2 regions of the Kribbella sp. CA-245084 genome follow, and region 1 is predicted to be linked to the other one. Evidence: riboswitches for the same ligand, from Rfam matches in the RefSeq annotation. Region 1 holds a riboswitch; the other holds the start of a gene.
What was found. Region 1 has a riboswitch for thiamine pyrophosphate ahead of thiS (sulfur carrier protein ThiS). Riboswitches for the same ligand answer to the same signal wherever they lie in the genome.

Region 1 (5,963 bases):
ACCGGCGCGACGAGCAGCAGCGTGAGCCTCGACGACTTCACCGTGAACGCGCAGTCCACCAAGCCGACGACGCCGCTCGGCGACTACGAGAGCGCGGCCGAGGGCTGGTCGTTCTACCCGGGCAGCGAGTTCGCCGGCGCGACCGGCAGCCTCACCTACGACACGACGAACCTGCAGGCCGGCGCGCAGTCCGCGAAGCTCTCTGGTGACTTCACGGGCGGCGGCAACTACGTCGCGATCCAGCGCACGATGACGCCGATCAACCTGACCGCCCTCAGCCTCTGGGTGAAGACGAGTCAGTTGTCGGCCATCGGTCTCCGGCTGACCGACGCGACCGGCCAGGTCCACCAGCAACGCCTCACGCTGTCGGGTTCGACGGCCTGGCAGCAGCTCAATGTCACCACCTTCAACGGAGGCGCCGGCTACCTGCACTTCGGCGGCGCCGACGACGGCGTCTGGCACGGGCCGGCGAAGGCGATCATGCTCACGCTGGACAAGAGCCTGATCATCGGCGGCGGTACGACGGCCTCCGTCAACGTCGACGCGGTCGCGGCGACCACGCCCACGACGTACAACGGGGTCGGCACGCACTTCGCCGGTTCCTGGGCGCCCGATGTGATCCCGCTGGTAAGTCAGGCCGGTGCTCGGACGGCGAGAGATGAGGCGTACTGGTCCGCCGCCGAGACCACAGCAGGCACGTACGCCTTCCCGGCCAAGGTCACGACGTACCTGCAGTCGTTCCAATCCAATGGGCTCGACCCGCTGATGGTCGCGGACTACGGCAACTGCCTCTACGACTGCCCCGATCAGCTCTTCAACGCGCCGTACACCGACGCCGGCCGGACCGCGTTCGCCAACTACGCCAACGCACTGGCGAACCAGAACCCGCAGGTCCACAACCTCGCGGTGTGGAACGAGTGGGACGTCAACGCAGCCGGTCCCGCCAACAAGACACCCGATAGCTACCTCGCGCTGCTGAAGGCGACGTACACGAAGGTGAAGGCCACCCATCCCGATCTCAACATCGTCGCCGGCGGCGACACCGACGTGACCCAGCAGGCCTGGTTCCAGACGTTCTGCCAGCTCGGCGGGCTGCAGTACCTCGACGTCGTATCCATCCACCCGTACAACTTCCTGCACGCGCCCGAGAGTCTCGGTACGGCGATCGATCAGGTGCGGGCAACGATCCGGCAGTACAACGGCGGTGTCGACAAGCCGATCTGGATCACCGAGGCCGGCTGGTACACCGGCTCCGGCAGCGCGGTCCCTGTCGACGAGCCGACGCAGGCGATGTACATGGCGCGCGAGATGCTCAACGTGCCCGGGCACGACGTCGACCGGTTCTACATGTACGACTTCAAGAACGACGGCATCGACCCGGCCGCGGCGGAGAACAACTTCGGGCTGGTTCACAACGAGGCCGACGCACTCGGCAAGTACACCCCCAAGCCGTCGTACGTCGCCTATGCCACAGCCGCACGGCAGCTCCGCGGCGCGACGTTCCTCGGCAAGGAGAACCCGGGCAACGGCCTGATCGACCAGGTCTACGCGGCGAACGACGGTACGCCGTTCCGCGCCATCTGGGCCGCGTCCGGATCCAACACGACGGTGACGGTCAACGCGACCGGCCCCGTCCAGGTCACGAGCCTCTACGGTCTGACCAGCACGATGACACCTAATGCGAACGGCCAGATCACAGTCACGGTAGGCGTCTGGCCGACGTACATCTCGGGCTCGACGGTGACGTCGGTCACCGCGCCCTAGGCGGATTCCCGCGGTACGACGGACGGCGCGAACAGAATGCGCTGCGGCAGGCTGGCGGCCGTCCCCTCCAGCCTGCCCAGCAGGACCCGGCCGACCGCGCGACCCTGCTCGCGCGGATCGCCCGCGATCGTGGTCAACGACGGCGAGATGAGCGCGGCAGCCTCGATGTCGTCGAAACCCATCACTGCAAGGTCGTCGGGAACCCGCAACCCGCGATCACGCGCGACGTCGAGTGCGCCGATCGCGACCATGTCGTTCGTGCACAGCACGGCCCGCGGCGGCTTGCGCAGTTCGAGCAGCTTCTGCAACCCCGCCGTACCGCCGGCACGCGAGAACTCCTCACGGACAACCAACTGACCGTTGAACCGCAGCCCGGCCGAGGTCAGCGCGCGCCGATAACCCTTCACGCGGTCGGCGGGCGGACCTTCACCGACAGGACCGGTGATGAAGCCGATCCGGTGATAGCCCCGGCCTATCAGATATCGCGTGGCGATCTCCCCCGCTGCGAGGTCGTCGGAAGTCAGTACGTCGATCCCCGCAGAGGCTCGACGCCCGCCCATCAGCGCCACCGGGATCCCCGCCTCGACGGCAGCCGCGACGTCGCTCGCCTTGCTGTAGTAGCCGGCGAACACGATCGCGTCGACGCTGCGAGTCACCATCCGCGCGACCAGATCCTTCTCGGCCGAAGGCGAGCCGTCCGTGTTGCCGATCAGCACCTGGTACCCGGGCTCGCTGACCACGTCGAGCAGACCGCGCGCGACCGACGGGTAGAACGGGTTCGTGATGTCCGGCACGATCAGCGCGATCGTCTGCGTCCGCTGCGTCCGCAGACTGCGGGCCAGCTGGTTCGGCTCCCAGCCGAGCTCGTCCATCACCGACCGCACCCGCGCCCGAGTCGCCTCCGAGACATGCCGCCGGCCCGACAGCACATGTGAAACCGTCGTCGGGCTGACTCCGGCCCGAGCAGCCACATCCGAGATCCCAACCCGCTTCGCCAAGACGGTCGCCTCCCCAGGCAGTTTCGGTCACGATAGCCACGCTATAATTGAGAAGTCCGCGGGAGCTCGCAGGGAGTGGGCTGAGAGGGTGACTACGCCGTCACCGACCGCTGAACCTGAATCGGGTAATTCCGGCGTAGGGAGGAAGCGCGATGGAATCCGTCTGGGTGAACGGTACGGCGATCGACGTACCGGCCGGCAAGTCCGTGGCCGAGCTGATCACGGAGTACTCCGATCGCACGACCGGTATCGCGGTCGCCGTGAATCAGAACGTGCTGACCAAGGCCGAGTGGGCGCAGACCGCGTTGCGGAGTGGCGACCGGGTCGAGATCGTCAGCGCGACGCAGGGAGGCTGAGATGGACGATCCACTGGAGCTCGGCGGACGGACGTACACGTCCCGGCTCATCATGGGGACCGGCGGTTCGGCCAACCTGGAAGTGATGGAGGAGGCATTGATTGCCTCCGGCACCCAGTTGACCACGGTCGCGATGCGCCGCCTCGGCACGGGGCATGAAGGCTCGGTGCTCGACGTACTCAAGAAGCACAGCATCGACGTACTGCCGAACACGGCCGGCTGCCACACCGCCGCCGAGGCCGTGCTGACGGCGAAGCTGGCGCGGGAGGCGTTGGAGACCGACCTGATCAAGGTCGAGGTCGTCGCCGACGATCACCTCCTGCTGCCCGACCCGTTCGAGCTGCTCGATGCCGTGGAAGCGTTGGTGGCGGACGGTTTCACCGTGCTGCCGTACACGAACGACGACCCGATCCTCGCCCGCCGGCTCGAACAGGCAGGGTGCGCGGCGGTCATGCCGTTGGCAGCACCAATCGGTTCGGCGCTCGGGATCCGCAACCCGCACAACATCGCGCTGATCGCGGACGCGGCCAACGTTCCGGTCATCGTCGATGCGGGGATCGGTACGGCGAGCGACGCCGCGCTGGCGATGGAGCTCGGCTGCGATGCGGTCATGCTCGCGACGCCAGTGACACGTGCGGAGAAGCCTGCCCTGATGGCCGCCGCGATGCGTGACGCTGTCTCCGCAGGACGAGCCGCACGCCTCGCCGGACGGGTCCCTCGCCGCTGGCAATCCGCGCTGGCGTCGTCGCCTACAACTGGTCTGCCAACGACTTAGCCTCGGCGAGTTCCACCGGCCGATCCAGCAGGAGCGCGGTAAGCGACAGCCTCAGCTCCTGGTTGGGTTGCAGCGTGAGCGGGCTGTCCCAGGCGAGCGCTGGGCACGCGCCGACGTACGAGTCGACGCGGAGGAACCACCGCCGTACGCCATCGGGCTGCACCAACAACAGACTCACGTCGCCCTGGACGAAGGCCAGCCACGGACTCGTCGAACCGAACGCGGCGTCGAGGCCCTCACCATCAGCTGAGAGCACCGTCGTCTCGGCCACAGGCAATCGCCAGAAGATCCCGCCGTACGCGGCGCCTTCTCGACCGGCCGTCGTCGGGTTCTCGATCTGCATCGAGCCGTAGCGCGCGGTCAGGACGCTTTGCCAGTCGAGTCGCCAGCCGCCGGCAGCGAGTTCTCCGGCGAGACGACGGCGTTCGACGAGCTGCGGCCGGCCTTGTTCGTCGTACCAGGTGATGTCGTCGATCAGCTCGTGATCGTTGGCGATGACGCCGCGGCTGCGTTGCTGACCGTGGTTCGTCAGCAGGGTCGGGCCCTGGTCGCGGACGTACGTCCGGCCGCCCCAGTGCGAGGTGCCGTTGACGACCGGTACGGCGAGCGAGACGCCGTAGTGATGCCGATGATCGACCGGGCTGACCTCGGTCAACGGGTGTCCGCCGAGCGTGCGGACCGGGTGCAGGTATGGCCGGGGCGCGTGCACTTGCGGCATCCGGCGTCCGAATTCGTACCGCGCGAGCATGCCCGAATCGCTCCCGAGCGCGAAGATGTCGCCCTGCTGCTGCCACCCGAGCCGACCAGCCGCCGTACCGCCGTGCAATCGCGGCTCCGGCACCGGCCCCGTGCTCGCACGCACCGCCAGCCGCAGCTCAGGTACGTCGTCCGCATCGCCGTTCGGTGCAGCGATCGACGCGTGCAGCCGCCGCCACGCCAGCTCCCCAAGGTCCTTCTGCGGCACGCGAACCGTCGTCAGCGACGGTACGGCGAATCGCGCCAGCCCGATGTCGTCCATCCCGGTCACCGACACATCAGCCGGTACGGCGACACCGACCTCGTTGAGCCTCGCCAGCAGACCGAACGCGACCAGATCGTTGAACGCGACCACCGCGGTCACATGCGACTCGAGCACCCGTTCAACTGCGGCGTACCCGTCCTCGATCGACCGCCCGCACTCGAGCCGGACAAGCTCCAGCCCCGGGATCTCCCGCTGCGCGACCTCGAGAGCCCGCAGCCGAAGCGTGTTCGACGCACTCGCCGCCGGCCCCGACAGGAACGCGAGCCGCCGATGCCCCAGCCCGACCAGATGATCGACGACGATCCGTACGGCGCGGCCGTAGTCGACCACCACCGACGAGACATCCTCCGGGCCTTGCCTGTTGACGAGGATGACCGGCTGCACCTGCGGCAACAGCTCGAGCAGCCGCTCCTCGTCCAACCGCGGCGAGACCATGATCAGCGCATCGCACCGCCGGCGCGCCTCGATCGCGATCTCGGCCTCGGCGGTCGGGTCCTCGTCGGTCTCCGCGACCAGCACCCGGTAACCGGCCGCCGCGGACGCGTTCGTGATGCCGCGAAGGATCTGCTGGAACAGCGGGTTGCCCAGATCGGGGACCACCAGTGCGACCATGTTCGTCCGGCCGAGGGACAGGCTGCGTGCCAGGTCACTCGGACGGTAGTTGAGCCGGTCCGCGGCCGCGCGCACCCGGGCGACGATCTCGGGTGCGACAGTGAGCCGGCCGTTCATCACCCGGGACACGGTCGCCCGCGACACCTCCGCCAGCCGCGCGACGTCGGCGATCGTGATCGAGTCCTTCGGTGTCCGGCCCACACCCGTATCCTCTCCCGATGGAAACCGGTTTCTCAACCCTTGCCGGGGTATATCTGGTGCATGAGCAACCTGGAGTATCCGCGCGCAGTTGGAGTTGCCCCGGGCAACGGTTACAGCCACGTCGTGACCGGTCACGGGCAGTGGGTGGCGATCGCCGGACAGGTCGCCCTGGACGCCGACGGGAAGCTCGTCGGCGTCGGTGATCCCGGCGCCCAGGCCGAGCAGGTGTTCGCCAA
Region 2 (5,963 bases), 660 kb from region 1:
GATCGCGCTGCTGGCCCCGCTGCTGCTCGGACTCAGCCCGCGCCTCCGCGTACCGGCCGTCGTGCTGGAGATCGTGGCCGGGATCATCGTGGGCCCACACGGCCTCGGGCTGGTCGACGTCGATCTGCCGGTGCAGATCGTCTCCGTGCTGGGCCTGGCGTTCCTGCTCTTTCTCGCGGGACTCGAGATCGATGTCCATCGGCTGCGTGGTCAGGTCCTGCGGCTCGCCGTACTCGGTTACCTGGTCACACTCGTGCTGGGCGGCGCGACCGGTGCGGTGTTCGCGGCCGCCGGCTGGGTGCACAGCGCGTTGCTCCTCGCCGTGACGCTGTCGGCGACCTCGCTGGGGCTCGTGGTGCCGGTGCTCAAGGACGCTGGTCAGGTGGACGGGACAGTCGGTCAGTTCACCATTGCCGCGGCTTCGGTTGCCGACTTCGCGGCTGTGCTCCTGTTGTCGCTGGTGTTCTCGACCGAGGGCGGGGGCGCGGGCGAGCGGTTGATCATGGTCGGGCTGTTCGCGTTGCTCGTCGCGGTCACCGGACTGGTCGTGGCGACCGCGGGCAGGTCGCAGCGGATCGGCCTGGTTCTGTTGCGGTTGCAGGACACCACCGCGGAGATCCGGGTCCGGGCGGCCGTGGTGTTGCTGATCGCCTTTGTGGCCTTGGCCGAGCAATTCGGGCTGGAGACGATCCTCGGGGCATTCCTGGCCGGGGCAGTCGTTGGTTTGGTGGACCGCGATGCGACCTCTCACCCCAGGTTCCGGACGAAGCTGGAGGCGCTCGGCTACGGCTTCCTGATCCCCGTGTTCTTCGTGACGAGCGGTCTGCGGCTGGATCTGCGCGGGTTGTTCGACGATCCGGCGGCGCTGGTGCGTGTTCCGCTGTTCTTACTGGCGTTGCTCGTGGTGCGGGGCATACCGGCGTACCTCTCGGTGCGGACACTGGGTCGTCGGAGTACCGCCGCTGTCGCGCTGTTGCAGGCGACCTCGTTGCCGTTCATCGTGACCGCGACGCAGATCGGCGTGGTGACCGGGCTGATGACTCCGGTCACCGCCGCCGCGCTGGTCTGCGCCGGACTGCTGTCCGTGCTGATCTTCCCGGCGATCGCCCTCGTGCTGCTCAGGCAGCCTGCCGCCGACCGATCCGGCCGAGCAGAACCGCGGCCAGCATCGAGATGACGATCGAGGTGTACGTCGCGCCGAGCCAGGTCGGGACCGGGTGGTTGTTGAAGAGCGCCTGCTGTACGTCGGTCCAGAACGGGGACCAGCCGGCCACGGTGCCCGGGTTGACCAGCTGGTACCCGACGAATCCGATCAGCCAGGCGAGCGTCGGTTGCCAGCGGAACTTCGCCGTGCCGGACACGTCCCAGTTCATCTTGCTGACCACGAAGAAGTCGGCGATCGCGACCGCGAACAGGGGAATGAAGACCGAGCCGATCAGGTACAGGAACTGCGTGTAGTTGCCTAGGTCAACCATCAGCGCGAGCCCGGTAGCGAGCACACCGATCGCGACCGAGATCCACCGGCGGTCGATGTGGCCGATCAGGTTGTGCGTGGCCATGGTGGTCGAGTAGACGTTCGCGTACGCCTCGTCGACCTCGTCGACCAGCAGCACGAACAGAGCGATCGCGCCGGCGGGCAGGGTGACCAGTGCGGTGATCACGTCGTCGCTGTTGGTCTGCAAGGTGGCCACCGCGACGACTCCGAGGGCGTAGTACCCGATCGCTGCCAGGCCGTAGCCGAGTGCGGATCCACCGAAGGCAGCCTTGTTGGTGCGCGAGTGCCGTGTGTAGTCGGCGGCCAGCGGGGCGAACGACACAACACCCGCGGCGGCGAGGTCGACGGCCGGCCAGAAGCCGAACACGCTGTCCTGCGGCAGAGCGTGCACCGGCTTGCTGAGCACCTGCACGAACAGGTAGACCGACGCGATCAGCACCAGCCACACCATGAACTTCCGCAGGATCTTCACGCTGCCCAGCGGCCGGACCGCCATCGTCGTCGCGATGATCCCGGCCAGTACGACGAACAGCCAGCGCCAGCGTTCACTCGTCACCGCGACCGCGGCCTGCGAGATCACGATGATCTCCATCGTCGCCCAGCCGACGTTCTGCGCGATGTTCAGGATGGTCGGCGCGATCGAGCCGCGACGGCCGAACAACCCCCGCAGGCTCGCCATCGCCGGCGCACCGGTGTGCGACCCGAACACGGCCGCACCACCCAGCACGAGCGCCCCGATCCCGCAGCCGACGACGACCGCGAGCAGACCTTGCCACAGCGAGCCCGTGTACGCCGCCACGAGCGCACCGGTCACCGGGCCGAACAGCGAGATGCCGAAGTTGCCCCACAGCGTGAACTGGTCGAAGAACCCGAGCGTCCGCGGCGCATCGGTGGTGAGGACGAGCGGCGCCTCGGTCGAGCTGGCAGGACGAACAGCGGTATCGGTCATGAGTGACCCCAATCCCTACGCCGGCATTACCCGGTCAGGTTCAGGCGGTCGGCGACCCAAGCTGTCGCCCTCTCAGCCCGCGCGTGTTCGGTGCGAGCTCCCGCATAGGTTGTGCTTGGAGTCTAACGCGTCAGGTAGTTTCCGGCAGGGCGGCTGCTCGTTCTATGAGAGCGGCGAGCTCCGGACCGTTCGTGACAACCGGCATGTGCGCGCCGGTGGCGAAGGTCCGGGCCTCGCCGTGGCTCAGCTCGGCGAGCCGCTGGACCCACTCCGCCGTCGAGAGCAGGTCGTACTTGCCGCGGACGATGAACACCGGTGCCTTGACCTGCGAGATCACTTCGGCCAGGTCGTGATGCCGTGAGGCCTCGACCGCGCGGGCGATCGTCGGCAGCGTCGTCCGCGCGTACTGCGGGGTCACGGTCCGGATCAGCTTGGGCGAGTCCGGTACGGCGGATCCGAGCCAGCGCACCGTACGGTCGACCCAGCTGGACATGCGCGCGTCACCCGCCGGCGCGACAAGTACGACGGCGTGCGCGAGGTCGGCGTACCGGACTGCGGTCTCGACGACGATCTGGCAGCTGGCGGAGTGGCCGACGAGGACGGACCGCTCGCGGATCTTCTCGGCAAGGGCGACTGCCAGTGCGCGCGGGTGCAGGTCCTCGCGGGCGCCGGCCGGTTCGCCGTACCCGGGCAAGGTGACCAGGTGGTACGGCGTGACGAGATGTTCTACGGTCCGGGCGTACGACTCGGGGCCGAGGCCCAGGCCGGGCACCAGGACGACTGGTGCGCTCACTCCCAGGGCGCCTTGGCCGGTGGGCCCTGGACGACCGGGTTGGGCACGTCGGGCTTCAGTTCGCGGTACCCGAGGAACAGACCGACCGCGAGGATCAGCAGACCGGCACCGCCCCAGCCGTACGCCGTGGGCAGCCGGTCGACCGCGCCGTCGATGGATCCCAGGCCGGTGGTCAGCACCATGATCAGCCAGATCAGGATCGGTACAGCGGAGAGCGCGACCAGCCCGAGTCCGACCAGCTCAGCCGGCTCCGGCTGGCGGCCGGCCTTGCGACGGGCGAGTACGTCGCGGATCCACATGAACAGCGCGCCCGCGCCGACGACCACGAGCAGCAGTTGGCCGATCGCGTCGATCACGTCGGTGCGGAGCGGGTGGTTGAGTGGTGAGCCCGGTGCCTGCGAGATGTCGCGCAGCGAGACCCGCTGGACGGAGATGACGAGCAGACCGTAGAACCCGGCGATCACCGTGGCCAGACCGACGACCCGGGCGGCACGGGGGTCGCGCGGCTGCTCCCTTCCGTACACGGGGAGCTCGTGCGGCTCAGGGCTCGACGGTGCGCCGTACGGCATGCCGGGGCGGTAGCTGGGCGGCTGGGCGTGGTGCGGACCAGCCTGCGGGTGCGGCGGGACGCCGTACTGACCGGGTGGGGTGCCGTAGGGCTGGGGCGGCGCGTACGGGCCTTCGGCCGGCGGAGTGCCGCGGCCGGTGCCGTACGTGCCACCGCCGTACGGCGTGGGCGGGGGGTAGTGATGCTCCTCGCCGGGCTGCTGCTGCTCGGGCTGCTGGGGCTGATCGCCCCGGCCGTACGTCGGGAAGTCCTGTGACGACATTCGCTGCTCCCTCCCGTCGTACCTAGTTTCTCAGGTTGCCTTGATGGTGGGCCAGGCGTTCGGAAGACAGCCTGCCAGGCCTTTGGTCTGCTGCATCATCACCGGCGCGGGGGTCTTCGGCTTGGTGCAGGTCGAGTGCCCATGGCCGAGCGCGTGACCGACCTCATGATTGACCAGGTAGCTGCGGTACAGCTCGACGTTCCCGTTGTACGACGGGATCCCGTACATCCACCGCTTCGCGTTGAGCACCACGCGGTCCTCGACCCGGCAGGAAACCTCACCGCCGGTGTCGAGCGGCAGGCACAGCTTGTCGGTCAGCGCCGGCGTCGCGAGGATGATCCGGAGATCGGCGTCGACCTTGTCGGTCCGCTCGAAGCTCACCGGGTGCAGCGCCTGCCATCCGCGCGGGTCCGTCAGCGTCTTGTGGATCGCCGCGGCGACAGCGGCTCCGTTCACCGACAGCCCCTCCTCGATCTCGACGCGGTACGTCAGCTTGTCGCGCACGCCGCTCGCCTTGTTGAACCCAGGCACGACGGCAAGCTTCCCGGTCGACACCAGCACGTTCGGCTTCGCGTTCTTCGGCTTCCGCGTCAAGGTCGGTGCCGGCCGCAACGGAGTCGTGAACTTCTGCGTCGGGGTCACCACCGGCGTCGGCGTCGGCGTCGCACTGGGCGTCTCGACAGCCACAGGTTCGTTGGCCCCCGCAACCACCTCAGCCGCAAGGCTGGCCCGATGCGCCACATCCGGATGCGCCACCACCACGGTCCCCACCACAGCCAGGGCAGTCACCGCGAACCACTGCCCCCGGTACGACTTCCGCCGGCTATGCCGCCCACGCGTCCCCGCACGCTGGCCGCTCCGCCGGGTGGTCATGACACTCGACCCTATCGACTACCTGCCACCTCACGAAACCCCAGTTCCGTTAAGCCGTCCGCGTCCGGAGGAATTTTCCGAAGTGGGGGACGGTGAAGGCTACGGTTCCTCGTTCGGCGGAGAAGACTAGGCCTTTTTTGATCAGGCCGTCTCGGGCGGGGGACAGCGACTGGGGTTTGCGGTTGAGGGTGCTGGCTACTTCGGCGGTAGGGACGGAGCCGTCGTCGACGCCGATGCCCAGCTCGGCCATCGCGCGCATGTACTCGCGTTCGGCGGGCGTGGCACGTTCGTACCGCGAGCCGAAGAACCCGACGGTCAACTCGGCAGACGCCTCGGGAGCAGCTACAGCGACGTCCTTGATGGTGATGGGTGAAGTCGGCGCGTGGTCCCAGGTGGAGTGTGCGAAGGCCTGCACGAAGTACGGGTAGCCGTCGGTCTGGGCGTACAGCTCGTCGAGCGCCTCCTCGTCGTACTGGACGCCTTCGCTCTCCGCCGGCACCATCAGCGCGCGGTCGCACGCGTCACGCGCCAACCGGTCGACGCGGACATACCGGAACAGCCGCTCGGAGTACGACTTGCTGGCCGACAGTACGGCGGGCAGATGCGGCAGCCCGGCACCCACAACAACCAGCGGCGCGCTCTGCTGCGAGATCTCGTGACAAGCGGCGCACAGCGCGGACAGGTCGTCCGGACTGATGTCCTGCATCTCGTCGATGAACAGCCCGACCCCGACAGACAGGTCACCAGCCAGATCAGCAGCGTCGGTGAACAGCTCGATCAGGTCCATCTCCAGGTCACCGGAGTCGGCCCGCCCCTTCGCCGCGGCCACGTCCACCGGCGGATGCCACCGGATCCCCTTCCGGTCCTCCGCTCCGGTCCGCAGCGCAAAAGCCTTCAGTACGGCGCTGAACTGGTCGACCCGCTCATCGTCGCGGTGCCGATGGCCCAGCTCCCGCATCGCGGTGTGCAGCGCCTGCGCGATCGGCAGCCGGATGCTCTGCTCCGGCCGTGCCTCGATCTTCC

Region 2: another riboswitch for thiamine pyrophosphate. It lies ahead of ACQPYH_RS01045 (purine-cytosine permease family protein); the one in region 1 lies ahead of thiS (sulfur carrier protein ThiS).

The regions. Positions count from the first base shown of each region.
Region 1 is NZ_CP192053.1:872,852-878,814, reverse strand. It holds gene ACQPYH_RS04390 (glycosyl hydrolase) at 1-1,764, shown strand, start outside; gene ACQPYH_RS04385 (LacI family DNA-binding transcriptional regulator) at 1,761-2,762, opposite strand; TPP riboswitch at 2,811-2,922, shown strand; gene thiS (sulfur carrier protein ThiS) at 2,915-3,118, shown strand; gene ACQPYH_RS04375 (thiazole synthase) at 3,120-3,893, shown strand; gene ACQPYH_RS04370 (DUF6807 family protein) at 3,868-5,727, opposite strand; gene ACQPYH_RS04365 (RidA family protein) at 5,788-5,963, shown strand, end outside.
Region 2 is NZ_CP192053.1:209,247-215,209, reverse strand. It holds gene ACQPYH_RS01050 (cation:proton antiporter) at 1-1,177, shown strand, start outside; gene ACQPYH_RS01045 (purine-cytosine permease family protein) at 1,119-2,444, opposite strand; TPP riboswitch at 2,440-2,558, opposite strand; gene ACQPYH_RS01040 (alpha/beta fold hydrolase) at 2,575-3,237, opposite strand; gene ACQPYH_RS01035 (hypothetical protein) at 3,234-4,067, opposite strand; gene ACQPYH_RS01030 (DUF3152 domain-containing protein) at 4,098-4,940, opposite strand; gene ACQPYH_RS01025 (ATP-binding protein) at 4,990-5,963, opposite strand, start outside.